One region of the Promicromonospora sp. CA-289599 genome, then DNA from elsewhere that is predicted to be linked to it. Evidence: riboswitches for the same ligand, from Rfam matches in the RefSeq annotation. Region 1 holds a riboswitch; the other holds the start of a gene.
What was found. A riboswitch is a leader RNA that binds a small molecule or an ion and turns the genes downstream of it on or off. The one in region 1 is predicted to bind FMN.
Positions count from the first base shown of each region.

Region 2: it holds a riboswitch for FMN, as region 1 does, so the genes downstream of both, ribD (bifunctional diaminohydroxyphosphoribosylaminopyrimidine deaminase/5-amino-6-(5-phosphoribosylamino)uracil reductase RibD) here and pnuC (nicotinamide riboside transporter PnuC) in region 1, are expected to answer to the same signal.

Region 1 covers NZ_JBNJNI010000001.1:2,254,198-2,259,667, reverse strand. Annotated here, with positions in the region: gene ACQEVI_RS10005 (acyl-CoA dehydrogenase family protein) at 1-565, opposite strand, end outside; gene ACQEVI_RS10000 (Gfo/Idh/MocA family protein) at 616-1,767, opposite strand; gene pnuC (nicotinamide riboside transporter PnuC) at 1,787-2,473, opposite strand; FMN riboswitch at 2,587-2,724, opposite strand; gene ACQEVI_RS09990 (helix-turn-helix domain-containing protein) at 2,841-3,590, opposite strand; gene ACQEVI_RS09985 (hypothetical protein) at 3,661-3,855, opposite strand; gene ACQEVI_RS09980 (DsbA family protein) at 3,878-4,495, shown strand; gene ACQEVI_RS09975 (LLM class F420-dependent oxidoreductase) at 4,548-5,470, shown strand, end outside.
Region 2 covers NZ_JBNJNI010000001.1:5,642,654-5,648,123, forward strand. Annotated here, with positions in the region: gene rpe (ribulose-phosphate 3-epimerase) at 1-108, shown strand, start outside; gene ACQEVI_RS25080 (sensor histidine kinase) at 328-1,473, shown strand; gene ACQEVI_RS25085 (response regulator) at 1,470-2,156, shown strand; gene ACQEVI_RS25090 (DUF2306 domain-containing protein) at 2,232-2,885, shown strand; FMN riboswitch at 2,944-3,078, shown strand; gene ribD (bifunctional diaminohydroxyphosphoribosylaminopyrimidine deaminase/5-amino-6-(5-phosphoribosylamino)uracil reductase RibD) at 3,272-4,312, shown strand; gene ACQEVI_RS25100 (riboflavin synthase) at 4,312-5,022, shown strand; gene ribB (3,4-dihydroxy-2-butanone-4-phosphate synthase) at 5,046-5,470, shown strand, end outside.

The DNA of each region.
Region 1 (5,470 bases):
TCGAGCCCAGGCCGATCCACTTCTTCTCGCCGTTGATGACGTAGCCCTCGACGCCGTCCCGCGTCGCCTGCACGGCGGAGGTCTCCAGACCCACCGAGTCCGAGCCGTGCGTGGGCTCGGTGAGCGCGAACGCGCCGAGGATCTCGCCGCGGGCCATGGGGCCCGCGTACTTCTCGATCTGCTCGTCGGAGCCGAGCATCACTATCGAGCGCAGCGCGAGGCCGCCCTGCACACCGCAGATGGTGGAGACCGAGCCGTCGCCGCGCGACATCTCCATCGCGGCCAGACCCTCGGCCATCTTGGAGATCCTCGGGTAGCCGGGCACGTCCACGCCGTCGCGCAGGAAGTCCAGCTCGGCCATGCGCTTGACCAGGTCCATCGGGACCTCGTACCGCTCCCAGTAGCCGTCGATGACCGGCAGGACCTCGTCCTGCACGAACTGGCGGACGGCGAGCTGGTGGGCCCGCTCCTCCTCCGTCACGTCGGCGAAGGCGCCCGCGAAGTCGATGTCGAGCGGTTGCGAGACGTCGTAGTCGGGCGCCGTCACACCTGGGGTCTGAGTCATGTCATCCATGGTGCTCCGATACCGGATCTCAGGTCAAGCGATACTACGTCTCACGCAAGCGAGGGTCCGGCGTGGCGGCAGGCCTGCCCGTGGGCCCACGGCTGCGGCCGGGTCCGCACCCGTTCGCCCGACGCCGCCGCGTGCCGCACCTCGAGCTGGAGGTACTGGTCCTGCGCGGCCTCGGCCACGGAGTACGGCGACGGCGCGCCGTGCAGCACGTGGTCGGCCATGTCGGCGACGATGCGCGCGATCGACAGCTCGTCGTCGGGCAGGCGGGCCGGCCGGAACTCGTTGCGGTACAGCCAGCCGCCGTCGAGCGTGTAGCCGCGCAGGAACAGGCCCTCGTGGCTGCCGGCCCCACCCGCGGCCACCCGCTCCAGCGTGGAACGCCGGGGCAGCCCGTCGGCGCCGACGTGCCGCACGACGTCGTCGCGCAGCTCGCCGCGCTCACCGCGGACCGACAGCGCGGGGGAGCGGACCCAGGAGCGGTACTGGACGTCGTCGAACTCGTAGGTGCCGAGCCGGCCGCCGAAGTCCAGCCACGCGGTCGCGTGCACCGTGTCGACGAGGCCCAGGTCCTCGGGATCGCCCGAGCGGGAGGGGCTCGGCAGCACCCGGCGCGCATCGCGCCGGGCCGTGATCACCGCGTCCTCGAAGGTGATGCCCAGGGCCCGGCGCAGCACGCTGAGGCCGTGGTAGTCGTGGGCCACGGCGACGTGCGCGTCCGTCACGGTGCCCAGCAGCCCCGAGCCGGCGACCGCGAGCTGCGCCCCGACCAGCGGTTCCAGGTGGTACTGCTCGGCGACGTGCACGCAGGCGCCGTCGTCCACGAGCTGCTGCAGCGCCGTCAGCTCCTCGACGGTGCCCGCAGCGGGTGTCTCCGTCAGGACGGGGACGCCCGCTACGGCGAGGTCGCGGATCACCGGCTGGGCCGCGCCGGCGGGCAGGGTCAGCAGGACGACGTCGGGCCGGCCGCCGGCGAGCAGCTCGGGCACCGAGGCGTAGGCGGGCGCCGGGAGCCCGGGCAGGCCCGCGGCGGGGAGGCCGCGGACCGCCAGCTCCGCGCGGTCCGCCGCGTTGCGGGTGGCCACGCCGACCGCCTCGAAGCGGTCCGGCAGCGCGTGCAGCACCCGCAACATGGTCCGGGCCCGGAAGCCCGAGCCGACGATCCCGATCCTGGCCGTGCGGTCCCGTGAGGTCACGGAGCCCGACGCTACGCCCTCAGGCGGTGGCGACCGTCTCCTCGTCCGGCGCCGCGCCCTCGCGGCGGCTGATGCGCCACCACGCGAAGAACCCGAACAGGGTGAACAGGCCGTAGATCACGTACATCAGCGCGGTCGCCCAGTACCCGGCCGAGAACAGGAGCGGGACGCCGACGAGGTCGACGGCCACCCAGATCAGCCAGAACTCGACCCAGCCCTTGGCCATGCCGTAGGTCGCGAGCACGGAGCCCATGAAGATCCAGGCGTCGGCCCAGACCGGCTCGTACGAGCCGAGGGCACGGAAGAGCGGGGTGAGCAGCAGCGTGCCGGCGAACATGCCGGTCACCAGGCCCACGCGGGCCTGCCAGGACGCCCACCGGGGGTGCACGGCGACCGTGCCGACGCCGCCCATCCGCTGGGTCTGGCGCCAGCGGTACCAGCCGTAGACCGACACGGCGATGAACATGATCTGCCGGCCGGCCTGGCCGAGCATGTCCGCTCGTGTCGCGTCACCGAACCATGAGCCCATGAACACCGTGAAGAGCAGGATGTTGCCCACGATGCCCACCGGCCAGGCCCACACCTTGCGGCGCAGGCCGCCGAGCGCCGACGTCAGCCCGAACAGGTTGCCGATGACCTCGCGCCAGTAGATCTGCTGGTCGGCAACCAGGAACGTCGCGTCATAGGCGGCGCGGAACCAGTCCATGTCTCTTCCCTCTCCGAAGGTCCGCACACGGGGACTCCGGGGTGAGGGTCGGCGCGCCACAAGGACACCGACGACGACGCGAGACGGCACCCCGAGGGGTGGCGGCGCGCGCCGCACGTGCTTCCTCCCATCCGGACTTTAACCGTCGGTCCTGGAGTTTCACCAGGTCAACCGGGCCTCTCCCGAAGGAGCGACCCGGGTCGCGGACTGTCACCGCCGGCTCGGAATTTCACCGACCCCGGAGCACGTGTGCATCTGCTGCACTTGAACTACTGCACTGTCTACTTCACTACGGCTAGCGGAACACAGGATGCCACGGCGTCATTCCCGGCCGGAAGGCCTCAGGCGCGCACGCAGGGTGAGCCCACTACGCGAGCGCTTCCCGGACCGCGCGAGCGACCTCGTCCGGCCCGGCCCCGCCCGAGACGACGGTCACGACCACCCGGCGGCCGGAGGAGGCGCCGCCGCCCGCCGGCGCGTGGCCGGCGGCGCCGAGGACGGCGGCCCGCCGCAGGTCGGCGAACGCCTCCTCGAGCTCGGGCCGCAGCTCGAGCGACGGCGTGCGCAGCCAGCGCCGCAGTATCGCGTTGTGCACGGCGACGACGGACGCCGCGAACGCGATCGACGCCGTGGACGTCGATCGTTCCGGCGGCAGCGTGTCGCGCAGGTAGTGGGTGAACGCCCGCTCGTAGCGGTGCGTGGTGATGAGCTCACGGTCGCGCAGGGCAGGGACCTGCTGCAGCAGGGCGTACCGGGCGAGCGACGTCTCGCGCTGGCCCACGTGGTGGTCGAACACCATGCGTGCCGCGCGGCACACCTCGAGGTACGGGTCGATGTCAGGGTCCCAGGCACGGCCGAGGTCGTGCCCGGACTCCTCACTGGTGCGGGCGTCGGGGCGAGTGGCGGCCAGCATCACCACCACCTCCTCGAGCAGGAGCTCGTGGTCGGCGAAGACCACGTCCTCCTTCGAGCGGTACCGGCGGAAGAACGTGGCCCGGCTGACCTTTGCGGCGTCGGCGATCTCCTCGACGGTGGTCCCCTCGTACCCCTGCCGGGTGAACAGGTCCACCGCGACGTCTACTGCCTGCGCATGCGTATGGGTACGGACGGCGGTCATGCCAGGCAGGCTACCGCGTACCCCTCGGGCCGCGGGAAAAATCCTTGAGCGATACGTGGTGGTCAAGGCGTTAGTTTTCCGGGTCGGGGATCTTGCCGGACCTGAGTCTGTGCAGGTAGCGCACCTCGCGCACGGCCATCAGGAGGCCGACGCCACCGGGCACGGCCGACCACGGATGGCCCAGCACAACTCCGACAAGGCACACCAGAAAGATCACCCCGCCGCCGACGACGGTGGCGAGACTCGCCCAACGGATCCCGGTCACGCAGTGAGCGTAGTCTGCAGCGGTGACCGAGAACGCTGCCAAGCCCGTCGTCGACGTCTACGTCGACCCCATGTGCCCCTTCGCCTGGATCACGTCGCGCTGGGCCCTCGAGGTCGCGCAGCTCCGCGACGTCGACCTGACCTTCAAGCTGATGAGCCTGTACCTGCTGAACAAGGACCGGGACATCGACGACGAGTACCGGGCACGCATCGAGCGGTCGCGCGGCATCGGCCGCATCGCCGCGGCCGTCCAGGCCGACCACGGCCCCGAGGCGTTCTCCGCCTTCTACACCGCCGCGGGCACCCGGATCCACAACCAGCAGAACAAGGACTTCGACGCCGTGGCGGTCGAGGCGCTCGCCGAGGCCGGCCTGCCCGCCGATCTCGCCGGCGCTGCGACGTCCACCGACCACGACGCGGCGCTCGCGGCCTCCCACGAGGCCGGCATGAAGCCCGTCGGCGACGACGTCGGCACGCCCACCATCCACGTCGACGGCGTCGCGTTCTTCGGCCCGGTGCTCACGCGCATCCCGCGCGGCGAGGAGGCGGCCGCCCTGTTCGACGCCTCCGTGACGCTCGCCCGCTACCCGTACTTCTACGAGGTCAAGCGCTCCCGCACGACGGGCCCCGCCTTCGGCTGACCACCTTGGTCGCTCGCAGCCGACGTCGGTGGGGCGTGGCATCGTTGAGGTCATGACTCTTGACCTGCGTATCTTCACCGAGCCCCAGCAGGGCGCGACGTACGACGACCAGCTCGCTGTCGCCCGGGCGACCGAGCGCCTCGGGTTCAGCGCGTTCTTCCGGTCCGACCACTACCTCGCCATGGGCGACGGCGACGGCCTGCCCGGCCCCACCGACTCCTGGATCACGCTCGCGGGCCTCGCCCGTGACACCTCCACCGTGCGGCTCGGCACGCTGGTGTCCTCGGCGACGTTCCGCCACCCCGGCGTCCTCGCCATCCAGGTGGCGCAGGTGGACCAGATGTCCGGCGGCCGCGTCGAGCTGGGCCTCGGCACCGGCTGGTTCGGGGCCGAGCACAGCGCCTACGGCATCCCGTTCCCCGACAAGCGGTTCGGCATTCTCGAGGAGCAGCTCGCGGTGATCACCGGCCTGTGGGGCACCCCGGCGGGGGAGAAGTTCTCGTTCTCCGGCGAGCACTACGAGATCGTCGACTCACCGGCCCTGCCGAAGCCCCAGCAGTCCAGGATCCCCGTGCTCATCGGTGGCGGCGGTCCGCGCCGGACACCCGCCCTCGCGGCGAGGTACGGCGACGAGTACAACCAGTCCTTCCCGGAGATCGATGCGATCGGACCACGCATCGAGGTCATCAACAAGGCGCTGGCCGACGCCGGGCGTGCGCCCGGGTCGCTGGTCCAGTCCGTCGCGCTGGTCGCCGTCGTCGGCCAGGACGAGGCCGAGTTCACCAGGCGTGCGGCGGCGATCGGCCGCGAGCCCGCGGAGCTGCGCGAGCACGGCATCGCCGGGACGGTCACGGAGGTCGTGGACCGGCTCAAGGCCCTGGAGGCCGCGGGGGTCCAGCGCGTCTACCTCCAGATCCTGGACCTCGCCGACCTGGACCACCTCGACCTGATCGCCCGCGAGGTGCGCCCGCAGCT
Region 2 (5,470 bases), 3.4 Mb from region 1:
GAGGCCGGGGCGAACGTCTTCGTGGCGGGTTCGGCGGTGTACGGGGCCGAGGACATCCCGGCCGAGATCGCGACGCTGCGCGAGCTGGCGAGCAAGCACGCGCACTGACCTTGCGCCTCAGCGGGACCGGATCGCTCTACACAGCGATTGTGCCCACAATTCACGGGAGTTTTGGGCCCAATCGCTACGTAGGAATAAATAGTGTGCCAAGCGCGCCGCGCGACCGCGCCCGGCAAGCAGTACGTCGCACCAACAGCCCAGGATCGGGGAGCCCGGCTCGTACTTTTGCCTGATCCGGCGGTGTCCTGGCCCTCGTAGCATGAGCGCGTGTCCGCCATCCGCTCGGTCTGGGACGAACCGCGGCCCGCCGACCCGCCCGTGCGCGTGTGGCGGGACTGGGTGCTCGTCGCCGTTGTCGTGGCCGGGGCCGTGATCGAGGCGGTCACGCGGACGGACGTCCAGGGACGGTGGCTGGAGCTCGCCACCGTCGTCGTGCTCGCGCCGACGCTGCTGTGCCGCCGGACGCACCCGCTGACGACGGTCGCCGTCGCGTTCGTGGCGTCGACGGCGCCGGCCCTCGTGCTCGGCCGGGACCTGGCCTTCGCCTCGAACATCTTCATGCTGGTCCTGGCGTACGCGCTGTTCCGATGGGGGAGCGGGCGGGCGATCGTGCTCGGCGTGGCCGTGGTGCTCGCGAAGATGGGGACGAACGTGGCGCTCGGCTTCCTCACGCTCGCCGACGTGGGCATCGGCTGCCTGATCCTCGGCTCGACGTTCGCGCTCGGCCTGGCGCTCCGGTACCGGTCCGGCGCGCGTCGGCGCGAACGCGAGCAGGTGGTGCTGCTCGAACGGGAGCGACTGGCCCGGGACCTGCACGACGTCGTCGGGCACCACATCTCGGCGGTCGCGGTGCGGGCACAGGCCGGGCTCGCCGTGTCGCAGACCGATCCCGGAGCGGCTGCCGAGTCCTTGCGGGTGATCGAGGAGCAGGCCTCCCGTGCGCTGGCCGAGATGCGCACGCTGGTCCGCGTCCTGCGGTCGGACGAGCTCCGCCCTGGCGAGGACGGCGGCGACGGTGCGGACGAGCTCGCTCCCGGGCCCACGCTGGCCGACGTCGAACGCCTCGCCGACCCCACCGTGCCGCACGTCGGGGTCGACCTGGAGGGCGACCCCGCCCGGGTCTCGGCGGCCGTGGGCGGTGCGGTGCACCGCATCGCCCAGGAGTCGGTCACGAACGCGCGCCGTCACGCCCGGGGCGCCACCCGGATCGCGGTCCGCGTCACCGTCGGTGAGACGTCCGTCCGGCTCCGGGTGTCCGACGACGGCGGTGCGCCGGTCTCCCCGACCCGCGCCGGGTACGGGCTGGCCGGGATGCGTGAGCGTGCGGCACTGCTGGGCGGCACGCTCGACGCCGGGCCTGACGCGGCCGGCTGGACCGTCGAGGCGAACCTCCCGCTCACGGGCGCCGTATGAGTGCCGGAGACATCCGCGTCCTCGTGGCCGACGACCAGGAGATCGTCCGTACGGGCCTCACCATGATCCTGAACGCCCAGGAGGGCATCGAGGTCGTCGGTGAGGCCGCCGACGGCCGGGCCGCCGTGGAGCTCGCGCAGCGGCTGCGCCCCGACGTCGCCCTGCTCGACATCCGGATGCCGGACGTCGACGGTATCGAGGCGACCAGGCTGCTCGCGGGCCCCGGTGTCGCGGACCCGCTCGCCGTCGTCGTGATCACCACGTTCGACCTGGACCAGTACGTGTACGCCGCCCTGCGCGCAGGGGCTCGCGGATTCCTGCTCAAGGACGCCGGGCCGGAGCTCCTGGCCCAGGCGATCCGGGCCGCCGCGTCCGGTGACGCCCTGATCGCCCCGAGCGTCACGACGCGCCTCCTGCGCGCCTTCGCCGACGCCGGTCCGCGCGCCGTCCCCGCCCAGCCGCTGGACCCGCTCACGGCGCGCGAGGAGGAGGTGCTGCTGGCGGTGGCCGGTGGCCGGACGAACACCGAGATAGCGCGCGAGCTGTTCGTCACGCTGAGCACCGTGAAGTCCCACGTCGCGAACCTGATGACCAAGCTGGGGGCGCGCAACCGCGTGGAGGTGGCGCTCTGGGCGTACGACACGGGGCGGCTCCGCCCCGCGCGCCCCACGCCCCGACCCTGACTCGTACTTTCGGCCAGGCCGAGACCGGTCCCCGGGCCCATGACCCGCAGGGGCACGGCCGAGCAGGCTCGCACCATGACCACATCCCAGGTGACGACCAAGCTCACCAGCCGCCGCCCGTGGCTCGTCCCCGCGGGCCTCCTCCTGCTCGCGCTCGTCCCCGCGCTCGGCGGTGCCGCGCGCGTCTCCGAGCTGGCCTCCGACCCCGTGCTCACCGCCGACAACGCGCGGTTCGTGACCCAGCCCGTCCCGGTGCTGGTGCACATCGTCTGCGTGACCGTCTACAGCATGCTGGGCGGGTTCCAGTTCGTCCCGAGCCTGCGACGACGCAGCTGGCACCGGCTGGCGGGCCGCGTCCTGTTCCCCGCCGGGCTCGGTGTCGCGCTGACCGGGCTCTGGATGACCGCGTTCTACGACCTGCCCACCAAGGACACCGTGGTCGTCAACGGGGTCCGCTACGTGGTCGGCGTCGTGATGGTGGTGTCGTTGGTCCTGGGCGTGCGCGCGGCGCTGCGGCGCGACTTCGTGGCGCACCCGGCATGGATGATGCGGGCCTACGCGCTGGCCATGGGCGCGGGTACGCAGGCGCTGCTGATCGGTCCGTACATCGTGGTCGCGGGGATGCCGGGGCCGGTCGTCAACACGGTGCTCATGACGGCTGCGTGGGTCATCAACGCGGCGGTGGCCGAGTGGGTGATCCGTCGACGGCGGATCGCGGCCCGGATGTGACGCAAGCCATGCCGACTGCCGCGAGGTTTGTGGCATGCTGGCAGACAGCAGTACGCACACACGTGCTCCGGGGTCGGTGTAATTCCGAGCCGGCGGTTATAGTCCGCGACCCGCGTTCTCCGCAAGGAGGACCGGTTGATCTGGTGAAACTCCAGGACCGACGGTGAAAGTCCGGATGGGAGGAAGCACGTGCGGCGTCGCCGTCCCCTGGGGCGTGCGTCGTCGTGACGTCGTGCGCGCGGGCAGGGCCGGTCGGCCTCGCCCGCGCCCCCGTCGTCCACCCCGGAGCACCGAAGCTCGGGGAGGACAGCATGACCCAATCACCGCAGGGCCGCGCCGCGGACTATGCGGCCACGACGCTCGGAACGACGACACTCCGGACCGCCATGCGCCGCGCTCTCGCGCTGGCCGCGCAGGGTCCCGCGTACGGCCCGAACCCGCGCGTCGGCTGCGTGCTCCTCGACCAGGGCGGTCAGCCGGTCGCCGAGGGCTTCCACCGCGGCGCGGGCACACCGCACGCGGAGGCGGCGGCGCTGGCCGCCGCTCGTTCGCGTGGCGTCGACCCGCGGGGCACGACAGCGGTCGTGACGCTCGAGCCCTGCGCCCACCACGGCCGTACCGGCCCCTGCGCCGACGCACTGATCGACGCCGGCGTGGCCGCGGTGCACGTGGCGGTCGCCGACCCGAACCCGGTGGCGACGGGTGGCGCGGCCAGGCTGCGCGCCGCAGGGATCGAGGTGACGACCGGCATCCTCGCCGACGAGGGCGAGGAGCTGCTGCGGCAGTGGCTGCACGCCGTCCGGACCGGACGCCCCTACGTCACCCTCAAGCTCGCGACCAGCCTCGACGGACGGGTCGCCGCCGCGGACGGGACGAGCCGCTGGATCACCGGCCCGCAGGCACGCGCCCACGCCCACACGATCCGCGCGCAGGTCGACGCGATAGTCGTCGGCACGGGGACCGCACTGATCGACGACCCGTCGCTCACCGCACGGACGATCGACGGCGGCCTCTTCGAGCACCAGCCGCTCCGGGTGGTCGTCGGCCGCCGCGCGGTGCCCGACGACGCTCGCCTGCGTGGTCCGGGCGGTGCCCTGCTGCACGTGCCCGAGCACGACCTCGACGCCGTCCTGCGCGAGCTCGCGGAGCGCGAGGTGCGGCACCTGCTCGTGGAGGGCGGCCCCACCCTGGCCACCGCGCTGCTCGCCGCCGACGCGGTGGACGAGCTCCACGCGTACGTGGCGCCCGTCCTGCTCGGCGCGGGCGCGACCGCCGTCGGGGACCTGGGCGTCACCACGATCGGCGACGCCGCACGCTTCACCACCCACGACGTGACCCGGCTCGGCGACGACGTGCTCCTGGTAGCGCGCCGCAGCCAGCCAGTCCAGCCAGGTCGGCTCAGCCGGCACACCAAGGAGGAGATCTGATGTTCACCGGAATCATCGAGGAGCTCGGCTCCGTCGTAGCGCTCGACCGCCCCGACGGTGACGAGGGCGCGGACGCCGTCGTCACCGTCGCGGGCCCGCTCGCCGCGTCCGACGCCCAGGCCGGTGACTCGATCGCCGTCGACGGGGTGTGCCTCACCGTCGTCTCCGTGGCGGACGGCGCGTTCGTCGCGGAGATCATGCCCGAGTCGCTGCGCCGCAGCTCGCTCGGGGGCCTCGTGCCGGGTTCCGTGGTGAACCTGGAGCGCGCACTGCCCGCGAACGGCAGGTTGGGCGGCCACGTGGTCCAGGGACACGTCGACGGCATCGCCACGCTGGTGCGCCGCACGCCCGGCCCGCGCTGGGACGACCTGGAGTTCTCCGCACCCGCGGCACTCACCCGGTACGTCGCGGAGAAGGGCTCCATCGCGCTGGCGGGGGTCTCGCTGACCGTCACGTGGGTGTCGGACGGCGGCTTCGGGGTGTCGCTCATCCCGACCACGCTCGCCGCGACGACGCTCGGCAGGCTGGTCCCGGGCGACGTCGTGAACGTCGAGGTGGACGTGCTCGCGAAGTACGTCGAGCGGCTCCTTGGGGCGGGGGTGGCGGTGCCGGGCGGGACGACCGCGGCGGATACGTCGGCGGATACGTCGGCGGATACGTCGGCGGATACGGCAGCCGGCGTCGGCGACCTGACCGGGGCCGCACGATGAGCGCGGGCGGGACGGTGCACGTCATGCACCAGGGCGCCGTGAACGGGCCGGACACGAGCCTCGTGGAGCGGGCCCTCGCCGAGCTCGCCGCCGGCCGGCCCGTCCTCGTGGCGGACGACGCCGGGCGGGAGAACGAGGTCGACGTGGTGTTCGCGGCGAGCGTCGCGACCGCCGAGTGGGTGGGCTGGACCGTGCGGCACTCGTCGGGCTACCTGTGCGCGCCGATGCCCGCGCACCGTGCGGACGCGCTGGAGCTTCCGCTGATGGTGGAGCAGAGCGAGGACCCCCGGAGGACGGCGTACACGGTGTCCGTCGACGCCGCGGTGGGTGTCACGACCGGCATCTCCGCTGCGGACCGGGCGCGGACACTGCGCGTGCTGGGTGACCCGTCCGCCGGCCCGCGAGACCTGATCCGGCCGGGGCACGTGCTGCCCCTGCGGGCGCGGGC